2 regions of the Streptomyces sp. NPDC093111 genome follow, and region 2 is predicted to be linked to the other one. Evidence: riboswitches for the same ligand, from Rfam matches in the RefSeq annotation. Region 2 holds a riboswitch; the other holds the start of a gene.
What was found. A riboswitch is a leader RNA that binds a small molecule or an ion and turns the genes downstream of it on or off. The one in region 2 is predicted to bind ZMP and ZTP.

Region 1: linked by a shared signal. The riboswitch ahead of AB0Q96_RS36720 (tetrahydrofolate dehydrogenase/cyclohydrolase catalytic domain-containing protein) and the one ahead of glyA (serine hydroxymethyltransferase) in region 2 are both predicted to bind ZMP and ZTP.

The regions. Positions count from the first base shown of each region.
Region 1 is NZ_JBFBNW010000033.1:7,291-17,761, forward strand. It holds gene AB0Q96_RS36710 (aldehyde dehydrogenase family protein) at 1-625, opposite strand, end outside; gene AB0Q96_RS36715 (GAF domain-containing protein) at 673-1,953, opposite strand; ZMP/ZTP riboswitch at 2,111-2,216, shown strand; gene AB0Q96_RS36720 (tetrahydrofolate dehydrogenase/cyclohydrolase catalytic domain-containing protein) at 2,245-3,099, shown strand; gene AB0Q96_RS36725 (hypothetical protein) at 3,438-4,232, shown strand; gene AB0Q96_RS36730 (SWF or SNF family helicase) at 4,255-5,583, opposite strand; gene AB0Q96_RS36735 (DEAD/DEAH box helicase) at 5,580-8,552, opposite strand; gene AB0Q96_RS36740 (acyl-CoA desaturase) at 8,880-9,986, shown strand; gene AB0Q96_RS36745 (MOSC domain-containing protein) at 10,029-10,471, shown strand, end outside.
Region 2 is NZ_JBFBNW010000008.1:231,642-242,112, reverse strand. It holds gene AB0Q96_RS16215 (glutathionylspermidine synthase family protein) at 1-664, shown strand, start outside; gene AB0Q96_RS16210 (polysaccharide deacetylase family protein) at 649-1,347, opposite strand; gene rocD (ornithine--oxo-acid transaminase) at 1,596-2,804, opposite strand; ZMP/ZTP riboswitch at 2,914-3,004, shown strand; gene glyA (serine hydroxymethyltransferase) at 3,083-4,390, shown strand; gene trpS (tryptophan--tRNA ligase) at 4,598-5,611, shown strand; gene AB0Q96_RS16190 (2'-5' RNA ligase family protein) at 5,707-6,303, shown strand; gene AB0Q96_RS16185 (decaprenylphospho-beta-D-erythro-pentofuranosid-2-ulose 2-reductase) at 6,368-7,123, opposite strand; gene AB0Q96_RS16180 (FAD-binding oxidoreductase) at 7,222-8,571, opposite strand; gene AB0Q96_RS16175 (phosphatase PAP2 family protein) at 8,847-9,386, shown strand; gene AB0Q96_RS16170 (decaprenyl-phosphate phosphoribosyltransferase) at 9,443-10,402, shown strand.

The sequences.
Region 1 (10,471 bases), on a different contig from region 2:
GCAGGTCGGCGACCAGGCTCAGCCAGAAGTGGATGGAGACCGGGGTCTGTTCGGCCGGCTTGAGGACGACCGCGTTGCCCGCCGCGAGCGCGGGGGCCAGCTTCCACACCGCCATCAGGACCGGGAAGTTCCACGGGATGATCTGCGCGACCACGCCCAGCGGCTCGTGGTAGTGGTACGCCACGGTGTCCTCGTCGAGCTCGCTCAGCGCGCCCTCCTGGGCGCGCAGCGCTCCCGCGAAGTAGCGGAAGTGGTCGATGGCGAGGGGGATGTCCGCCGCCAGCGTCTCGCGCACCGGCTTGCCGTTCTCCCAGCTCTCCGCGACGGCCAGCGCCTCCAGGTTCGCCTCCATCCGGTCCGCGATCCGCAGCAGCACCTGGGCGCGCTCCGCCGGTGCGGTGCGGCCCCAGCCCGGCGCCGCCGCGTGCGCCGCGTCCAGCGCGCGTTCCACGTCCTCGGCCGTACCGCGGGCCACCTCCGTGAACGCCTTGCCGTCGACCGGGCTCGGGTTCTCGAAGTACCGGCCGCGCGCCGGGGCGACGTACTCACCGCCGATCCAGTGGTCGTAGCGGGGCTCGTACGACATGATCGAACCCTCGGTGCCGGGTGCGGCGTAACGGGTCATGGGCTGGGCCTCCTCGTACCGCGCCGGCCGTCCCTGGCCGGCTGTGCTCAGCGGCGAGTCTGCGCGGTCCGACGTTGCAACCCCGTTGCGCCCGCCGACAGTTCGGCGTCCAGCGCGGTCAGCCGCGCCCGTACGGCCGGAGCCTGCGCCGTCGGTACGGCCGCGGCGAGCGCCCGCCACACCGCCACGTCGTCCTCGCCCCAGGCGCTGTACGCCCAGTCCGCGAGCAGCCCCGGATCGGCCCGGTCCACCAGCGCCGCCCGCAGCCGCCCGGCCAGCCGGTCCCGGAGCCGCACCACCCCCGGGGCCCGCGAACCGGGCAGCAGCGGCCCCGCGTACTCCCCGAGCGCCGTCGCCACCGCCCCCGAGGCGAGCCGCCGGTCCACCGTCAGGAAGTCCGCGTCGACCTTCCCGGTCAGCCGGTACGGGCGAGACGCCAGCAGCTCCGCACCGAGCAGCCCCCGAAGCCGCGACATCTCCGCCCGCAAGGTCACCGGGGTCACCGACTCGTCCTCGTAGAGCAGCGTCAGCAGTTCGTCACCGCCCACCCCCTCCGGCCGGTGGGCCAGCACCGTCAGGATCTCGCTGTGCCTCCGGGTCAGCCGCAGCCGCCGCCCCGCCGACTGCCACAGCGCCTCGTCCCTGCCCAGCGCCGAGAGCCGTGGCCGCGCCCCGGCCGGGGCGGGGGACAGGAGCGCCAGCTGCGACTCCGCCGCCCGCGCCACCGCCTGCACGAACGCCAGGCTGTGCGGATGCGCGAGCCCGTCCCCGCCCGTGATGTCCACCGCGCCCAGGAGCCGCCCGCTGCGCGGGTCGTGCACCGGCGCCGCCGCGCACGTCCACGCCTGCGCCGGGCGCTGGAAGTGCTCCGCCGCGCACACCTGCACCGGCCGGTCCACGGCGAGCGCCGTCCCCGGCGCGTTGGTCCCAGCCGCCGTCTCCGACCAGCGCGCCCCCGGCACGAAGTTCATCCGGCGCGCACTCCGGAGCGTCTCAGGGTGCCCCTCCACCCACAGCATCCGTCCCGCCGCGTCACAGACCGCGATCAGATGCTCGCCGTCCCGCGCGTACGCCCCCATCAGCTCACGGATCACCGGCATCGCCGCCGCCAGCGGATGCTCCTCCCGGTGCCCCGCCAGCTGCTCCTCGTCGAGCTCGACCCGCGCCGCGCCGTCCGGGCTCACCCGCGCCCGCACCGAGCGCCGCCACGACTCGGCGACCAGCGGCCGCACCGGCGGGACACCGAGCGGCCCCCCGGCGGTGAACGCCTCGTGCGCCCGGCGCACGGCCCCGGGGCCCGCCCCGGCCGCCCCCGCCGTACTCGTCACCGCACCGCTCAACTCGGCCTCCCCGGCTTGGCCGTTCGCCTCGTGGACGTCATCGTCCTCGCCATCGTCGTGCGCGCGCGAGGCGCCGACAAGCGTCCGCGTCACCTCGCATATGCCCCCTGTCCGGTACCCGTCACGCGGACCGTCACGTACAGTGGTGCCGGGCCGTGACTGGCGCTTGAGGTGGATCACCACCGGGGAGCGGCCCGGCGGACGCGCTCACCGGCGCGGTCGTGTCGCGGTCGCGCGCCTGGGCATCCACCGGTCATCGTCGACGCCCAGGAGTGGCCCATGTCCACCAGCACCGCCCGCCTCATGGACGGCACCGCGCTCGCCCGCCGCACGGTCGAGGAGACCGCCGTCCGCGCCGCCGAGATCACCCGCCGCACCGGCGTCACCCCCTGTCTGGCCACCGTCCTCGTCGGCGCCGACCCGGCCTCCGTCACGTACGTCAAGATGAAGCAGAACCGGTGCGCGAAGGCCGGAATCCGCTCCAAGCACGTCGAGCTGCCCGCCGAGACCACCACCGAAGAGCTGGTCGCGGCGATCACCGCCCTCTCCGTGGACCCCGAGGTCCACGGCATCCTGCTCCAGCACCCCGTCGGCCCGCGCATCGACGAGCGCGCCGCCTTCGAGGCCATCGCCCCGGAGAAGGACGTCGACGGCGTCACCATGGCCTCCTTCGCCGCCATGGGCTTCGGCCTGCCCGGCTTCGTCTCCTGCACCCCCGGCGGCATCATGCGCCTGCTCGACGCGTACGAGGTCGAGCTCAGCGGCAAGCGGGCCGTCGTCGTCGGCCGAAGCGCCATCCTCGGCAAGCCGGCCGGTCTGCTGCTCCTCGGCCGCGACGCCACCGTCACCTACTGCCACTCCCGCACCACGGACCTCTCCGCGGCGATCCGCGAGGCCGACATCCTCGTCGCCGCCGTCGGCAAGCCGAACTTCATCAAGGGCGAGGACATCAAGCCGGGCGCCGTCGTGATCGACGCCGGCTACAACCCGGGCAACGTCGGCGACGTCGATTTCGCGAGCGCCGCCGAGCGGGCCTCTCTCATCACGCCCGTGCCCGGCGGTGTCGGCCCGATGACCATCGCCGTCCTGCTCGCCCAGACCGTCGAGGGGGCCGAGCGCCAGCTCGGGCTCTGACTTGTACGGAGCGGGGGCCGAGGCCGTTCGAGGTGCCGGTGGCGCTGCCGGTGCCGGCACCGGTGCCGGCGGCGGTTCGAACAGCGGCCGTTCGAGGCGGCGACGGTTCGAGGCGGCGACGGTCCGGGTGGCGGCGGTCCGGGTGGCTGTCCCGGTTTGCGGTGGGGTGTCCGTTGACGCCGCCCCCTGACCGCCGGTCGCCGCCGTCCGTGCCGCCCGCCTCGGGGGCGTGATCAGGGTCTCGCCCCAGCAGCGGGATTGTCACGGTTCTGTACGAGCGGAGCCCAAGTCCCGGATATCGCTCGCCACATGGGCGATGCCAGGTGAACCTGTTCCCTATGCTCCACCCGCCGACGGCACCCCCGTCCCGCGGCGCCCGGGACCCTCGACGGCCGGGCGCCGGCGTTCTGCTCGTCGCGGCGCTCGCCGCGGTCCTGCTCCTCTCCGTCGCCCTGACCGCGCGCGGCGGCACCGACGCCCGCGCGCCCCGCGCCGTCGGCTCCGCGCGCGCCGGCGCGGACACGGCGCCGCCCCCGGACGCCGGACCCGCCGGCGGGCGTGCCGACACGCCGTACGACACGCCCGGTCAGCACCCCTCCGCCCAGGGCGAGAGCCCCTCGCCCCTGCCGACGCGCACGGCGGCGGCGACCCGATCGGCGAAGCCCCGCCAGGTCCGCACGGCCTCCTCGTCACCCAGCGGCTCCGGCTCCGCCGCCACGCCCACGGCGACCGGCCGGACGCCCGCGCCGACACGGACCACGCCGCGCCGCTCGACGGCGCCCTCGGGCACCTCGTACGAGCGGCTGCGGGTCGGCGAATGCTTCGACATCGACCGCGACGCGCCGGGCACCGTCGTGCGACGCACCTGCGACACGCCGCACGACGCCGAGGTCGTCGCCCGGCTGCGGCTCACCGGCAGGTACGCAGACGACGGCGCGGTACGGGACGCCGCCGCCGACCTGTGCCGGGGGCTGCTCCGCCGCAAGGCCGCGGACCAGCCGCTCGGGACCCGCTGGACGACCTTCGTCCAGTACCCGTACCGCACCAGCTACCTGCTCGGCGACGACACCGCCGTCTGCAGCCTCGCCGCCCCCTCCGGCTCGGGCCGGAAGCTGACCGCGCCGCTCCAGTGACACCGCCCGGCGGCGGCCCCCGTCAGGGCGCCGCCGCCACGGCCGCGAGCGCCGCCGCCGGGTCCTGCTCCGCCGGTCCCGCCGGGCTCCAGCGGCCGTGCTCCTTGCGGTACGGCCACCAGCGGCCGTCGACCCCCAGCCGCAGCTGGGCGTCCGCCCCGGCGACCGTCCAGCGGGCGGCGCCGACGGGCCTCAGCTGGGGCCGCTCGCCGTCCTCCCATGCCTCCGCGAGCTGCGCCCCCGCCCGTGCCAGCGCCTCGGGAGCCGGGACCCGGTGTTCCTCCAGGACCTCCAGCGCCGCCGCGCCGCCGAACCGCCACGCGCGCACCGCCAGGTCGAGCTCGGCCCGCCCGCGCCCGGAGCCCTCGGCGAGTCGCGCCGCGATCCGCGACACGGGGTCGCCCGCGGCCAGCCGCACCGCGTCCTCGGACGGCGAGAGCCGGGCCTCGTCGACGGCACCGGTCAGCATCCGCAGGGCCCTGGCCGCGGCGTCCGCCGCCAGGAACTCCAGCGCCGCCGGGTCGATCCCGGGCTCAGGGCCGTCCTCGGTGTCGAGCGACGGCGGTTCACCCGGCGCGGCGGGCGGGACCGGCGGGTCGGGAAGCGGCGGCAGGATGCCCCCGGCCGCGAACGCCTCCTCCGCCGACACGCCGGTCGTGGGCGACCCGCCGGACCGGCCGCCCGCGTCCACCGCAGCCGACCCGCCCGAGGCGGCGGACCCGCCGGACGCCCCCGGCACGGCAGCGCCCTGGGGCCCCTCGGCACCGGCGGCGCGTGCCGCGCTGCGCTCGTGCAGCGCGTCGATCAGGGCCCGCTCCCCGCGCCCGCGCATCAACAGGAGCACGAACGGATCCTCGTCGAGCAGCCGCGCCACCTGGTAGCACAGCGCCGCCGTGTGCGGGCAGTGGTCCCACGCCTCGCAGCCGCACTCCGGCTCCAAGTCGCCGACGCCCGGCATCAGTTCGAGCCCGGCCGCCGCCGCGTCCTCGACCAGGTGCGGGGGCAGCTCCCGGTCGAGCAGGGCCGCGATGTGGCCCGCGCTGTCCGCCGCGAGGTCGAGCAGCCGGTCCCACTCCGCCTCGGACAGCTCCTGGAGCAGCACGTCGCTCCGGTAGGCCGTGCCGTCGCGGTCCTGCACCACGGCCGTGATCCGGCCCGGCCGGACCGACACCGCACCCACCGCCCCCGCCCGGGCGTGTCGCCGCCCCTGCTTCAGCTGCTGTCCGTCGAGCGCCGTGTCCTCCAGCGCCTGCAGCCAGGCCCGGCCCCACCAGGTCCGGGCGAACACCGAGCCCCGCACCGGCGGCAGCGCCGCGAAGGTCCGCTCGTCCTCGGTCCCGTACTCGCTCATCGTCCGTCCTCCCCGCGCAGCCGCACCAGCTCCGCGAGCTCCGCGTCCGTCAGTTCCGTCAGGGCCGCCTCGCCGCCGCCGAGCACGGCGTCCGCCAGCTCGCGCTTGCGCTCCAGCATCTCCGCGATCCGGTCCTCGATCGTGCCTTCGGCGATCAGCCGGTGCACCTGCACCGGCCGGGTCTGCCCGATCCGGTAGGCGCGGTCCGTGGCCTGTGCCTCCACCGCGGGGTTCCACCACCGGTCGTAGTGCACGACATGTTCGGCCCGGGTCAGGTTGAGCCCGGTGCCCGCCGCCTTCAACGACAGCAGGAAGACCGGGACCTCGCCGGCCTGGAAGCGCTCGACCATCGCCTCCCGCTCGGCGACCGGCGTGCCGCCGTGCAGGAACCGGGTGGGCACGCCACGCCCGGCGAGGTGCGCTTCCAGGAGCCGCGCCATCTGCACGTACTGGGTGAAGACGAGGACGCTCGCCCCCTCCGCGAGGATGGTGTCGAGGAGCTCGTCGAGCAGTTCCAGCTTGCCCGAACGGCCCTCCACCCGGGGGCTTTCCTCCTTCAGGTACTGCGCCGGGTGGTTGCAGATCTGCTTGAGGCCGGTGAGCAGCTTGACCACCAGGCCGCGCCGCTCCATCCCGTCGGCCTCGGCGATCGCGGCCAGCGTCTCGCGGACCACGGCCTCGTAGAGACCCGCCTGCTCCTTCGTCAACGCCACGGCCCGGTCGGTCTCCGTCTTCGGCGGCAGTTCGGGGGCGATCCCCGGATCCGACTTGCGGCGCCGCAGCAGGAAGGGCCGCACGAGCGAGGCGAGACGCTCGGCCGCCGCCGGATCACGGCCGCCCTCGACGGCCGAGGCGTAGCGCGTACGGAACGCGCCGAGCCCGCCGAGCAGCCCCGGCGTCGTCCAGTCGAGGATCGCCCACAGCTCGGAGAGGTTGTTCTCCACCGGCGTGCCGGACAGCGCCACCCTCGCCGCGCCCGGGACGGTGCGCAGCGCGCGGGCGGTCGCCGAGTACGGGTTCTTGACGTGCTGGGCCTCGTCCGCCACGACCAGGCCCCACGCCCGCTCGGCGAGTCGCGGCGCGTCGAGCCGCATCGTGCCGTACGTGGTGAGGACGAACTCGCCGTCGGCGAGGGCGTCCAGGTCGCGCGCCGGGCCGTGGAAGCGGCGCACCGGCGTGCCGGGGGCGAACTTCTCGATCTCGCGCTGCCAGTTGCCCATCAGCGAGGTCGGGCAGACCACCAGGGTGGGACCGGCGGAATCCGGGTCGGTCTGCCGGTGCAGGTGGAGGGCGATCAGGGTGATCGTCTTGCCCAGGCCCATGTCGTCGGCGAGGCAGCAGCCGAGTCCGAGCGAGGTCATCCGGTGCAGCCAGCCGAGGCCGCGCAGCTGGTAGTCGCGCAGGGTGGCGGCGAGCGCGGCGGGCTGGGCGATCTCCTGGGCGTCGCCCTCCGGTTCGGCGAGCCGGGCCCGCAGCCGCTCCACCCAGCCGGTCGCCTCGACCTCGACCCGGCGCCCGTCGACCTCGGTGGTGCCGGTGAGCACGGCGCCCAGCGCGTCGACCGGGGTGAGCTTGTGGTCCTGGTACGTACGGGCCCGCCGCAGCTCCTCGGGGTCGACGAGCACCCACTGGTCCCGGAGCCGTACGAGCGGCCTGCCCGCCTCGGCGATCCGGTCGAGCTCGGCACGCGTGAGCTCCTGGTCGCCGACGGCGAAGCGCCAGTCGAAGGAGAGCAGGGCGTCGGCGGACAGGAACGAGGGCAGGGCGTCCCCCCGGTCGCGCGCGCCGCGCCCGTCGCGCGGCTCGCCGGAGTCGTCGAAGTGACCCGTGCCGGGGGCTTGTTCGTCTCCTGCGTGCGTGCCCGGCGGGCCGATGACGGCGCGGGCGGTGAGCCGGTTCGCGAGCTCGCGCGGCCAGTGGACGCGGACACCCGTGGCGGCCAGCGCGCGGGCCGCGGGACCCAGGAGCTCCGCGATCTCCTCGTCGGCGAGGTCGACCGCGTCGGGGACGGCCGCCGAGAGCAGCGGAGAGAGCGCGGGCCAGGCGCGCGCCGCCCGGCGCAGCGCGAGCAGGGCGTCCATCCGGGCCCGGGGCCCGAGGGCGGCACCCGCCGGGGACACCCCTGCCCACACCTCGGCCGCGTCCGCGACCAGGGTGGGGTCGGCGACCGAGTGCATCTGGAGGACGGCGCGGAAGGCGGGGCCGGGGGAGGCGACGCCGGTCCCGGTCTCGGCGGGCTCCACGGTTCCCGAGAGCTCGGCGGACCGGTCGGCCGCCTCCGCACCCACCAACTCCAGCCGCAGCGACAGGCGTACGCCCGCGTCATGACCCGCCGCCACGTCCGCCGCCCAGCCGCGCTGCCGCGGGAGCTCCTGCGGCTCGTGGCTCTCGTCGGCGGCGAAGGCGGGGCCGCCCGCCGCCAGGGGCGCGGCCGGGGTACGCGGCAGCACGTCGGCGACGGCGTCGGCGAACGCCCGCAGCAGGCCCTCCTGTTCGGGGAGAAGCAGCGGCTCGTCCTCCGCGCCGGCCGCCAGCGGTACGGCGTGGGCGGCCGGCGGCATGGAGGCCGCGAGGTCGCGCAGCGCGGCCAGCTCCTCGGGGCCCAACGGCCCGGCCCGCCACGCGTCGCGGTCGGTGGAGGTGAGCCCGGGCAACAGCAGGCCCCGGGCGACCAGGCCGAGGGAGAACAGGGCCGCCGCGCCCCAGAACGCGGCCGCGGGCGAGGCGTCCTCGGCGGACCGCGCCCGGACGAGCACGGGCAGGGCCTCCCGTACGGGCAGGAACAGCGCGGGCACGGTCCGCGGCAGCACGTCGTCGTCGAGGACGGTCAGTTCGGTGGCGGCGGCGTCCGCCGGGGGTCGGAACTCCGGTCCCCAGAACGCGATCCGCCCCGCGCGAGGGGGGTCGGAGGGGAGGAAGACGGCGGAACAGCGGCCCAGTTCATCGGGGGACGAGGGAGCCGGGGACAGAGGCGACGGAGACGAGGACGAGGATGACGGAGACGAGGACGAGGACGACGGCGAGAGCGGCAGCGACAACGCATTCCTCAAATTTGACTACTGGTGGGTCGAGCGGCCGAGGGTACCTGAACGCGCCACCCTCACGCGTCGATCGACACCGTGATCTGGATCACCCCGGCGCGCCGTGGTGGGGAAGGCCCCACCCTCACCCCAGGGGCGCCCCCCGAACCGGCCCGGGTGGTGACGCCATGGCCCGGACCGATCACCGATCCGTAGGTTTCGAGTGGCCGCCACGACCCCGCGCGGCGACCCCTTCCAAGGACCCCGGAGCCCGTCATGTCCCAGGCCACCGCGACGCTCGCCGCACCCCTCGCGGCACCCGACCCGCGCCCCGCCCGCCGTCAGGGCGGGGGCGGCGGAAGCGAGTTCGCCCCCCTGCTGCGCACCATCAAGGAGCAGGGGCTGCTCGAACGCCGGCCCGGCTGGTACGCCCGGGGCATCGCGGTCAACCTGCTCGGCATCGCCGCCGTCGTCACCGGCCTCGCGCTCATCGGCCCGTCCTGGTGGGCACTGCTCCTCGCGGTGCCGCTCGCGCTGCTCTCCGCCCGTGTGGCCTTCGTCGGCCACGACGCCGGCCATTCCCAGATCACCGACCGGCGCGGGCTCGGACGGGTCATCCAGCTCGTCCACGCCAACCTGCTCCTCGGCATGAGCCGCGAGTGGTGGAACGACAAGCACAACCGCCACCACGCCAACCCCAACCACCTGGACAAGGACCCGGACGTCGCCGCCGACATCCTCGTCTTCGCCGCGCACCAGACCGGCGGACGCACGGGCCTGCGCGGCTGGCTCACCCGCCACCAGGCCTGGATGTTCTTCCCGCTGACCACCCTGGAGGGCATCGCCCTCAAGGTGTACGGAGTCCAGGCGCTGCTCGCCCAGGACGGCCCCTACCGCACCCGCCGTGAGCGTCTCGTCGAAGGCGGCCTGCTCCTCGCCCACCTCGCCGGATACGCGGCGCTGCTGCTGACCCTGCTGAGCCCGCTCCAGGCCCTCGCCTTCGCGCTGATCCACCAGATGCTCCTCGGCGTGCACCTGGGGATGGCCTTCGCCCCGAACCACAAGGGCATGGAGATGCCGAACGCCCACCCGGACGGCGACTCCTGGGGGCACCTGCGCCGCCAGGTGCTGACCTCGCGCAACATCCGCGGCGGGGCGCTCACCGACTGGTTCCTCGGCGGTCTCAACTACCAGATCGAGCACCACCTGTTCCCCAGCATGCCGCGCCCGCACCTGCGCCTTGCCCAGAACGCGGTGCGCGCGCACTGCGCCGAGGTCGGCATCCCGTACACGGAGACCGGCTTCGTCGCCTCGTACCGCGAGGCACTCGGCCACCTGCACGAGGTCGGTGCCCCGCTCCGCGCCGAGGAGCGCGTCGCATAAGGTCGGGGCGCGCGACACCCGAGGAGAGGGGAGCTCCAGGTCATGAGCGGTACGAGCGGTACGAGCGGTGAGCACGAGGTCGACCAGGCCGACCAGGCCGACCAGGCCAACGAGGCCGGCAAGGCCAAGGGCGCCGGAAAGGCCAAGGAAGCCGGGGAGGCCGTGGTCACCACGGTCAGCAGCAACGGGGTCTACTCCTTCACCAAGCCCAACCGAGAGAGCGTCACGCTCCTCGCCGGGCTGGGCGTGGAGGGCGACGTGCACGCGGGCGTCACGGTCAAGCACCGGTCCCGGGTGGCCAAGGACCCGACCGTGCCCAACCTGCGCCAGGTCCACCTGATCCACGCGGAGCTCTTCGACGACGTGGCCCTCGCCGGTTTCGAGGTCACCCCCGGCGCCCTCGGGGAGAACATCACCACCCGGGGCATCGACCTGCTCGGCCTGCCGACCGGCACCCGGCTCCACCTCGGTGCCGAGGCGGTCGT
Region 2 (10,471 bases):
GCTCGGCGAGGACCTGATGACGGTCGCGTACCTGCGCGAGACCGCCCAGCAGGCGGGCCTCGACACGGCGGCGCTCTCGGTCGAGCGGATCGGCTGGGACCGGATCTCGGGCCGCTTCGTCGACGACCGGCTGCGTTTCATCCGCGCCTGCTTCAAGCTCTATCCGTGGGAGTGGCTGGCCACGGACCGGTTCGGCCCGCACGTCCTCGACACGCTGGACAACGGCGGGGGCACCGGCAGCACCTGCTGGATCGAGCCGGCGTGGAAGATGCTGCTCTCCAACAAGGCCCTCCTCGCGATCCTGTGGGAGCTCCACCCGGGCCACCCCAACCTGCTGCCCGCCTACCTCGACGGCCCCCGCGAACTCGCCGCCGCCACCGGCTACGTGGCCAAGCCGCTGCTGGGCCGCGAGGGCGCCGGCGTCACCGTCCACCGGCCGGGCGAGGCGCCCGTCGTACGGGACGAACCCTGCTGCTACCAGGAGCTGGCCCCGCTGCCGGACTTCGACGGCAACCGGGTGGTGCTCGGCGCGTGGACGGTGGGCGACGCGTCGGCGGGCCTGGGAATCCGCGAGTCGTCGGGCCTGATCACGGACGAGTACGCCCGCTTCGTCCCGCACGTGATTCTTCAGGACCCCCTGACGGAGCCCTACTCGGCGACGTAGTCCCGCAACGGCGCGGGCTGGAGTCCGGCGGCGTCGGCGAGGTCCAGGGCCCGCCGCAGATCCTCCTCCAGCGTCTCGTTGAAGTGCAGCAGGATGATGTCGCCGGCCTTCAGTCGGGGGGTGGGCGGCGTCCACTGGCCCCAGGTGGTCAGGTCGTACGTCCAGGTCACGACGGCCTTGGCGCCGCAGGCGCGGGCGGTGGTCCGGGTGGTGGCGTCGTACACCCCGTACGGCGGACGCAGCAGCCGCGGCCCGTCCCCGAACTGGGCGAGGTGCTGGTCGCGCGCCCCGCAGACCTCGGCCTTCTGCCCGGCGGCGTCGAGGGTGGTGAGGTCGGGATGGTTGACGGTGTGGTTCTCGACGCGGGACCGCCCCTGGTCGAGCAGGGTGTGGAAGTAGCCGGAGTCGTACGAGTAGGCGCCCGGCAGCAGGAAGAGGGACGCGGGCACCCGCCGGTCGAGCAGCAGCTTCGCGGCGGCGGGGTCGTGGTACCAGCCGTCGTCGATGGTGATGAAGACGACGGGATCACGGGTCTCCACGTGGGAGACGACCGGGACGGGCTCGGGCCAGCCCGCGAGCGGGGCGGCCTGGGCGGGGGAGCCGCCGAGGCCGCCGAAGAGCGCGAGGGGAACGAGCGCGGCGAGCGCACCACGCAGGGCACGGCTCAGACGAGGTCTGGACATGGCGAAATCATTGGCCTAGACCAACTGGGGTGTCAATGCCGGGAGTTGCACCAAAAGGGGATCCGACGACGACGGCGGGAGGGGGCCGGGGCCGGAGGGTGGGGGTGTCCGGACGTGGCGGCGCCCGTAACGAGCGCAGCGAAGTGAAGGTCGCAGTCCGGACACCCCCACCCGGAGGCCCCGGCCCCCGGCGAACAGAGAGTCCGTCCACTCACCCCCCACCCCCCACCCCCCACCCCCCCCGCCACTCACCCCCCGGCGAGCACCTCCCGCAACTGCTGAAGCCCCCAGTCCAGATCCTCCTTGCTGATCACCAGCGGCGGAGCGATCCGAATGGTCGACCCGTGGGTGTCCTTGACGAGCACCCCCCGCCCCATCAGCCGCTCGGAGATCTCCCGCCCGGTACCCCGGGAGGCCACGATGTCGACCCCGGCCCAGAGCCCGCGCCCGCGCACCGTCTCCACCGCGCCGCCGCCCACGAGCAGCCCGAGCTCCGCGTGCAGGTGCTCGCCGAGCTCGGTGGCCCGCTGCTGGTACTCGCCGGTCTCCAGCATGGCGATGACCTCAAGGGCCACCGCGCAGGCCAGCGGGTTGCCGCCGAAGGTCGACCCGTGCTCACCCGGCCGGAACACCCCGAGCACGTCCCGGTCGGCGACGACCGCCGAGACGGGCACCACGCCGCCCCCGAGCGCCTTGCCGAGGATGTAGACGTCCGGCACGACGCCCTCGTGCTCGCACGCGAAGGTCCGCCCGGTCCGGCCGAGGCCGGACTGGATCTCGTCGGCCATGAACAGCACGTTCCGCCGGGCCGTCAGCTCCCGCACCCCGCGCAGGTACCCGGCCGGCGGGACGAGCACCCCGGCCTCGCCCTGGATCGGCTCCAGCAGGACCGCCACCGTGTTCTCGGTGACCGCCGCCTCCAGGGCGGTGAGGTCCCCGTACGGGACGATCTCGAACCCCGGCGTGTACGGCCCGAAGTGGTCCCGGGCCTCGTGGTCCGTGGAGAAGCTGACGATCGTCGTGGTGCGCCCGTGGAAGTTGTTCCCCGCGACGACGATCTTCGCGTGCCCGTCCGGCACGCCCTTCACCTCGTACCCCCACTTCCGGGCCGTCTTCACCGCCGTCTCGACGGCCTCGGCGCCGGTGTTCATCGGCAGCACCGCGTCCTTGCCGCACAGCGCGGCCAGCCGCGTGCAGAACGCGCCGAACCGGTCGTGGTGGAAGGCCCGCGAGGTGAGCGTCAACCGGTCCAGCTGCGCCCGCGCCGCGTCCAGGAGGCGTGGGTTGCCGTGCCCGAAGTTGAGGGCCGAGTACCCGGCGAGCATGTCGAGGTAGCGGCGCCCCTCGACATCGGTCAGCCACGCGCCTTCGGCGGAGGCGACGACCACGGGCAGGGGGTGGTAGTTGTGGGCGCTGTGCGCGTCCGCGGCTGCGATCTCGTCTTGCGTTCTCGACACGGGATCTCCGATCGTCCTGCGGCCAGGGGCGGGTGTGGCTCCCTTTTCTTATCGTCGCTCGCATGCCGGACGGGGAAACCTGCGCTGACGGCGCGCCCGCTAGGCTGGAAACACGCGTGGCGACTGGCGTACGGGGAAGCGACCCCGGGGGAGCCTCGCGCGGCAGACCACACGAGGTGCCGCCCGCCTGGGCATCACGGGAACCGACCGGGTCCCGTGTGGCGCCGCACGCGCGAGCCGCGACGCTCCGGGACCGTCCCCCGACCCAGGAGCGAAAGATGACCACGCCAGCCACCCCCACCCCGGCCCCCACCTCCACCTCCACCTCCTCCCGGCACCCCGCGCTGACGGCCGCCGACCCCGACCTGGCCGCCCTGGTCGGCGCGGAGGAACGCCTCCAGGCGGAGACCCTGCGCCTCATCCCGAGCGAGAACTACGTCTCCGCCGCCGTCCTGGAAGCCTCCGGGACGGTGCTGCAGAACAAGTACAGCGAGGGCTACCCGGGCCGCCGCTACTACGAGGGCCAGCAGAACATCGACCGGATCGAGACCCTGGCCGTCGACCGCGCCAAGGCCCTGTTCGGCGTGGAGCACGCGAACGTGCAGCCGTACTCGGGCTCGCCGGCGAACCTCGCCGTGTACCTGGCCTTCGCGCGGCCGGGGGACACCGTGATGGGCATGGCCCTGCCGATGGGCGGCCACCTGACCCACGGCTGGGGCGTCTCCGCGACGGGCACGTGGTTCCGGGGCGTCCAGTACGGCGTACGCCACGAGGACGGGCTGATCGACTTCGACCAGGTGCGCGAGCTCGCCCTCAAGGAGCGCCCGAAGGTGATCTTCTGCGGCGGCACGGCGCTGCCCCGCACGATCGACTTCGCGGCCTTCGGGGAGATCGCGAGGGAGGCCGGCGCGGTGCTAGTCGCGGACGTCGCCCACATCGCGGGCCTGATCGCGGGCGGCGCGCACCCGTCCCCGGTGCCGTACGCCGACGTGATCTCCACGACCACCCACAAGACCCTGCGCGGCCCGCGCGGCGCCATGCTGATGTCCCGGGAGGAGCACGCGAAGGCCCTCGACAAGGCGGTCTTCCCGGGCCTCCAGGGCGGCCCGCACAACCAGACCACCGCCGCGATCGCGGTGGCCCTGCGGGAGGCGGCCCAGCCCTCCTTCCGCACCTACGCGCACGCGGTCGTCGCCAACGCCAAGGCGCTCGCCGAGGCGCTGCTGGCCCGCGGCTTCGACCTGGTCTCGGGCGGTACGGACAACCACCTGATCCTGATGGACCTCACGCCCAAGGAGGTCCCCGGCAAGATCGCGGCGAAGGCCCTGGACCGGGCGGGCATCGTCGTGAACTACAACACCGTCCCGTACGACACGCGCAAGCCCTTCGACCCCTCCGGCATCCGCATCGGCACCCCTTCCCTCACCTCCCGCGGCCTGGACACCTCGCACATGCCGCGGATCGCGGAGTGGATCGACCGGGCCGTCACCGCGGCGGGCAAGGGCGACGAGGCCACCCTGACGTCCGTACGCGCCGAGGTCGCCGACCTGATGTCCGCGTACCCGGCCCCGGGCCTGCCGGCCTAGTCGGGCGGCCCGGCCCCGGGCCTGCCGGCCTGGTCGCGCGGCCTCGGCGCCGCGGCGGTCCCGGCACGGACCACCGGACGGCGGCCGCCCCGGAAGGGGCGGCCGCCGTCGTCGCGCTCCGCGTACGGCGCGCGACGTGTGTTCCTCGTCTCACAGGGCCCGATGCCACGTCCGGTTCCGGGTGGCGCACCTGAGAGAATGATGGGCATGGCCTCTGACAGTCCTCGTGTGCTCTCCGGAATCCAGCCCACCGCCGGCTCGTTCCACCTCGGCAACTACCTCGGCGCGGTCCGCCAGTGGGTGGCGCTGCAGGAGTCCCACGACGCCTTCTACATGGTGGTGGACCTGCACGCGATCACGGTCCCGCAGGATCCCGCCGCGCTGCGCGCCAACACCCGGCTCGCCGCCGCCCAGCTGCTCGCCGCGGGCCTGGACCCGGAGCGGTGCACGCTCTTCGTGCAGAGTCACGTGCCCGAGCACGCGCAGCTCGCCTGGGTGATGAACTGCCTCACCGGCTTCGGCGAGGCCTCCCGCATGACGCAGTTCAAGGACAAGTCCGCCAAGCAGGGCGCGGGCAACGCGAGCGTCGGCCTCTTTACGTACCCGATCCTCCAGGTCGCGGACATCCTGCTCTACCAGGCCCACCAGGTCCCGGTCGGCGAGGACCAGCGCCAGCACATCGAGCTGACCCGTGACCTCGCGGAGCGGTTCAACGGGCGCTTCGGCGAGACGTTCACGATCCCGGCGCCGTACATCCTCAAGGAGACGGCGAAGATCTACGACCTGCAGGACCCGTCGATCAAGATGAGCAAGTCGGCGTCGACGCCGAAGGGTCTGATCAACCTGCTCGACGACCCGAAGACGACGGCGAAGAAGGTCAAGAGCGCCGTCACGGACACCGACACGGTGATCCGCTTCGACCCGGAGCACAAGGCCGGCGTCTCCAACCTGCTCACCATCATGTCCGTGCTCACCTCCACGTCGGTCGCCGACCTGGAGAAGAGCTACGAGGGCAAGATGTACGGCGCCCTGAAGACCGACCTGGCCGAGGTCATGGTGGACTTCGTCACGCCGTTCCGGACCCGTACGCAGGAATACCTGGACGACCCGGAGACGCTGGACTCGGTCCTGGCCAAGGGCGCGGAGAAGGCCCGCGCCGTCGCCGCGGAGACGCTGGCGCAGGCCTACGACCGGCTGGGCTTCCTGCCCGCGAAGCACTGAGTCCTAGGACCCTGGCCACGAGGGTGGTGCAGGCCGCACACTGGCGCCTGCACCACTCGTGCACATTTGCTCGACGGACGACGGAGGAGAACGACGTGGGGACCGTAACGCTCGGCGTTTCGATCGCGGTCCCGGAGCCTCACGGCAGCCGCCTTCAGGAGCGGCGCGCGGGCTTCGGGGATCCCGCCGCGCACGGCATCCCCACCCACGTCACCCTGCTCCCGCCGACCGAGGTGGCCGAGGAGCGGCTGCCGGAGATCGCGGCGCACCTGGCCGGGATCGCGGCCGGCAGCGAGCCCTTCGCGATGCGTCTGGAGGGCACCGGGACGTTCCGCCCGCTCTCCCCGGTCGTCTTCGTCAAGCTGGTCGAGGGCACCCCGTCCTGCGACCGCCTCCAGGAGCTGGTCCGCGACGCGTCGGGCCCGGTCCCGCGCGAGCTGCAGTTCCCGTACCACCCGCACGTCACCGTCGCCCACGGCATCTCCGAGGAGGCGATGGACCGGGCGTACACGGAGCTCGCCGGCTACGCGGCGGAGTGGGTCTGCCGCTCCTTCGCGCTGTACGAGCAGGGCGCGGACGGCGTGTGGCGCAAGCTGTGCGACTACGAGTTCGGCAGCGGCCGCACGGTGTCGGCGGTCCCGTCCCAGAGCGGCAGCCCGATCGAGGCCCCGGCGGCGACCCCGGCGGTCTGATCCGGGGCGGGAGCCCGTGGCGCGGCCCGTACCGCGCCCCGGCCCCCGCCCCCCCGTATGACCGTCACACCGGCAGCCGCCGGAAGACCCCCCGCGGCACGTGCCGCAGCGCCGACATCACCACGCGCAGGCTGCCCGGCACCCACACGGTCTCCGAGCGGCGCCGCAGTCCCAGTTCGATCGCCGTCGCGACCGCCTCGGGCGTGGTCGCGAGCGGGGCCGCCGCCAGGCCCTCGGTCATCTTGGAGCGGACGAAGCCGGGGCGTACGACCATCACCTGCACCCCGGTGCCGTGCATCGCGTCCCCGAGGCCCTGCGCGAAGGCGTCGAGCCCGGCCTTGGACGAGCCGTAGATGAAGTTGGCCCGCCGGGCCCGCTCCCCGGCCACGGACGAGAGCACCACCAGCGAACCGTGTCCCTGCGCCTGGAGCGCCTGCGCGCAGACGAGGCCGGCCGAGACGGCGCCGGTGTAGTTGGTCTGGGCGACCCGTACGGCGGCCAGCGGGTCGGACTCGTCGCGCGCCTGGTCGCCGAGGACGCCGAAGGCGAGCAGCACCATGTCGATGTCGCCCTCGGTGAACAGCTTGCCGAGCCGTTCCTCGTGCGACTCGGTGTCGAGCGCGTCGAAGGGCACGGTGTGCACCACGGCGCCGAGCACGCGCAGCGAGTCCGCGGCGGCGGCGAGGGCGGGGGACGGGCGCCCGGCGAGCCAGACGACGCGGGTGCGGCGGGCGATCAGCCGGCGCGCGGTGGCCAGGCCGATCTCGGAGGTGCCGCCGAGAACGAGCAGGGACTGCGGGGCGCCGAAGGCGTCCTTCATGGCGTTCACGCTCCTCAAGGGACGAGTCGTAGGGGACGAGGACAAGAGACGAGACAGGGAAGAGCCGGGGGAAGAGCCAGGGGCGGACGGGGGCGGGGTCACAGACCCAGGCGGCGGGACAGGTCCGACACGAACACGCCCGTGGGGTCGAGCCGCGCCCGCAGCTCGCGGAAGTCGTCGAGCCTCGGGTACATCGCGGCGAGCAGCTCGGGCCGCAGCCGTGCGTCCTTGGCGAGGTAGACCCGGCCGCCCGCGCCGACGACCAGCTCGTCGAGCTCGTCGAGGAAGGCGCCGAGGCCGCTGAGCGAGGCCGGGATGTCGAGGGCCAGGGTCCAGCCGGGCAGCGGGAAGGAGAGCCAGCCGGGGTCGGACTCGCCGAAGCGTTTCAGGACGGCGAGGAAGGACGGGCAGCGGCGGCTGGCGATCCGCTGGACGACCCGGCGGAGGGTCTCCTCCTGCCCGTACCCGACGACGAACTGGTACTGCACGAAGCCGCCGCGCCCGTAGACCCGGTTCCAGTGCGGGACCCCGTCGAGGGGGTGGAAGAAGGAGGTCAGCCGCTGGAGCCGGCCGGTGGAGCGGCGGGGCGCCTTGCGGTACCAGAGCTCGTTGAAGAGGCCGACGGTGTGCCGGCCGAGCAGCCCCTCGGGGACGTACGCGGGGGCGCCGGGCAGCTGTCCGGGCCGGAAGGCGAGCGGGTCGCGGCGGGCCCGGAGCGGCAGGGCGTCGTACGGGGCGTGGTCGCCGCGGGTGAGGACGGCGCGGCCGGTCGCGGCGCCGCGGGCGAGCAGGTCGATCCAGGCGACGGAGTAGCGGTGCAGGTGGTCGGTGGCGTTCAGCCGGTCCATCAGGTCGTCGAGGTCGGTGGCGCGTTCGGTGTCGACGGCCATCAGCGAGGTCGCGACGGGCAGCAGCCGGAGCGTGACGGAGAGGATCACCCCGGTCAGGCCCATGCCGCCGGCGGTCGCGTCGAAGAGGGGCTGTCCGGGCGTGACGGTGTGCACGAGGCCGTCGGCGGTGAGCAGGTCGAGGGAGACGACGTGGCGGGAGAAGGAGCCGGAGACGTGGTGGTTCTTGCCGTGGATGTCGGCGCCGACCGCCCCGCCGACGGTGACGTAGCGGGTGCCGGGGGTGACGGGCACGAACCAGCCGAGCGGCAGCAGCACCTCCATGAGGTGGTGCAGGCTGACGCCCGCGTCGCAGACGGCCAGTCCGGCCTCGGCGTCGATGGCGCGGATCCGGGCGAGGCCGGTCATGTCGAGGACGGAGCCGCCGGCGTTCTGGGCGGCGTCGCCGTAGGCCCGGCCGAGTCCGCGGGCGATCGACCCCCGGGCGCCGCAGGCGCGGACGGCGGCGGCGGCCTCCTCGTACGTGCGGGGGCGGATGACGCGCGCGAGGGTGGGGGCGGTGCGGCCCCACCCGGTGAGGGTGTCGACATCGGCCGGGATGCCGGCGGGGACGCCGACGGGGACCGTGGGGACGTCGGCGGGGACATCGACGGCGATGCCGGTCGGGATGTCGGCGGGGATGTCGGTGGGGATGTCCGTCTCGGCAGCCATGGAGGTGACGGTATCGCCGTGAGTGTCGCTTATGCCGGGATTGGTGGGCGGTTCGTCGAAATGGGTGATTAAACGAGTGTCAGGAAAGCGTCCCGCCCCGTACGCGGCCTCCGCGCGTCAGAGTCGCCCCTGGCCGACGGCGAACCGGGGAGGCGACGAGACGCATGCGATACGGGGACTGGGCCGAGACCGACCACCGGGTCCTGGCCGCCGTACACGCGCAGGGGCGCAGGCCCGCCGTGGCCGCGGCCGCCCGCGCGCTCTCCTTCGGCGGCGAACACGGCGCGGTGTGGCTCGCCGCCGGACTCGCCGGCGCCGCCCTGGACCGGCCGCACCGCGCCGGCTGGCTGCGCGGCACGGCCCTGATCGCGGCGGCGCACCTCGCCAGCATGGGCGTCAAACGGGTCGTACGGCGCCCCAGGCCGCGCCCCGAGGAGTACCCGCCGCTCGTCCGCACCGCCGGCCGGCACTCCTTCCCCAGCTCCCACGCGGCCTCGGCCGCCGCGGCGGCCGTCGCCTTCGCCGCCCTCGGCCCGGCCACCCGCACCGTCGCCGTGCCGGCCGCCGCCGCGATGTGCCTCTCCCGCCTCGTCGCCGGCGTCCACTACCCGACCGACATCGCCGCCGGAGCCCTCCTCGGCGCCGCCACGGTGACGGTCGCCCGGACCTGGCTGACCTCCACCCCGGGAGGCCCCCGTGCCTGACCCCACCACGGCCCCGCCCGCCCGCGCCGGGCGGCGCCGCACCCCGGGAGGCCCCCGTGCCTGACCCCACCACCGGCACCGCGGTCCTCGTCCCGCCCGCCGCCGCGCGCCCGGTCCCCGCCCGCCCCGGCGCCCTCGCCGTCGCCCGGGGGGTCGTCCGGACCGCCCGGCCCCGGCAGTGGGTCAAGAACGCGCTCGTCGTCGCCGCGCCCGTCGCCGCCGGGCAGCTCGTCTCCTGGCCCGTCGGCGGGCGGCTCGCCCTGGTCTTCGCGCTGTTCACGGCCGCCGCCTCCGCCGTGTACCTGGTCAACGACGCCCGCGACGCCGCCGCCGACCGCGCCCACCCGGTGAAACGGCACCGCCCCGTCGCCGCCGGCCTCGTCCCCGTACCCCTCGCGTACGTGACGGGCGCCCTGCTCGGGCTCGGCGCGGCCGTCGCGAGCGCCCTGGTGTGCAACGCCATGACGGCGCTGCTCCTGACCGCGTACCTGGTGATGCAACTCGCCTACTGCGTACGCCTCAAGCACGTCCTCGTCGTCGACCTCGCGGTCGTCTCCACCGGCTTCCTGATGCGGGCGATGATCGGCGGGATCGCGCTCGGGATCCCGCTCTCCCGCTGGTTCCTGATCACCACCGGCTTCGGCGCGCTGTTCATGGTCGCGGCCAAGCGCTACTCGGAAGCCGTGCAGATGGAGGACGCCCAGGGCGCCACCCGCGCGCTGCTCACCCAGTACACGACCGGCTACCTGCGCTTCGTCTGGCAGCTGGCCGCCGGGGTGGCCGTCCTCGGCTACTGCCTGTGGGCGCTGGAGAGCGGCGGTGTCGCCAACGGCTCGCTGCTGCCCTGGCGCCAGCTCTCCGTGGTCGCCTTCATCCTGGCCGTCCTGCGGTACGCCGTCTTCGCCGACCGCGGCACCGCCGGCGAGCCGGAGGACGTCGTCCTGCGCGACCGGCCGCTCGCCGTCATCGGCCTGGTCTGGGCCGCGATGTACGGGATGGCGGTCGTCGACCTGTGAAGGGGAGGGACGTGAGGGGCGTGGGTTGCGCGAGGGGCGCGGGTGGCTCGGGCAGCACGGGGGACGCAG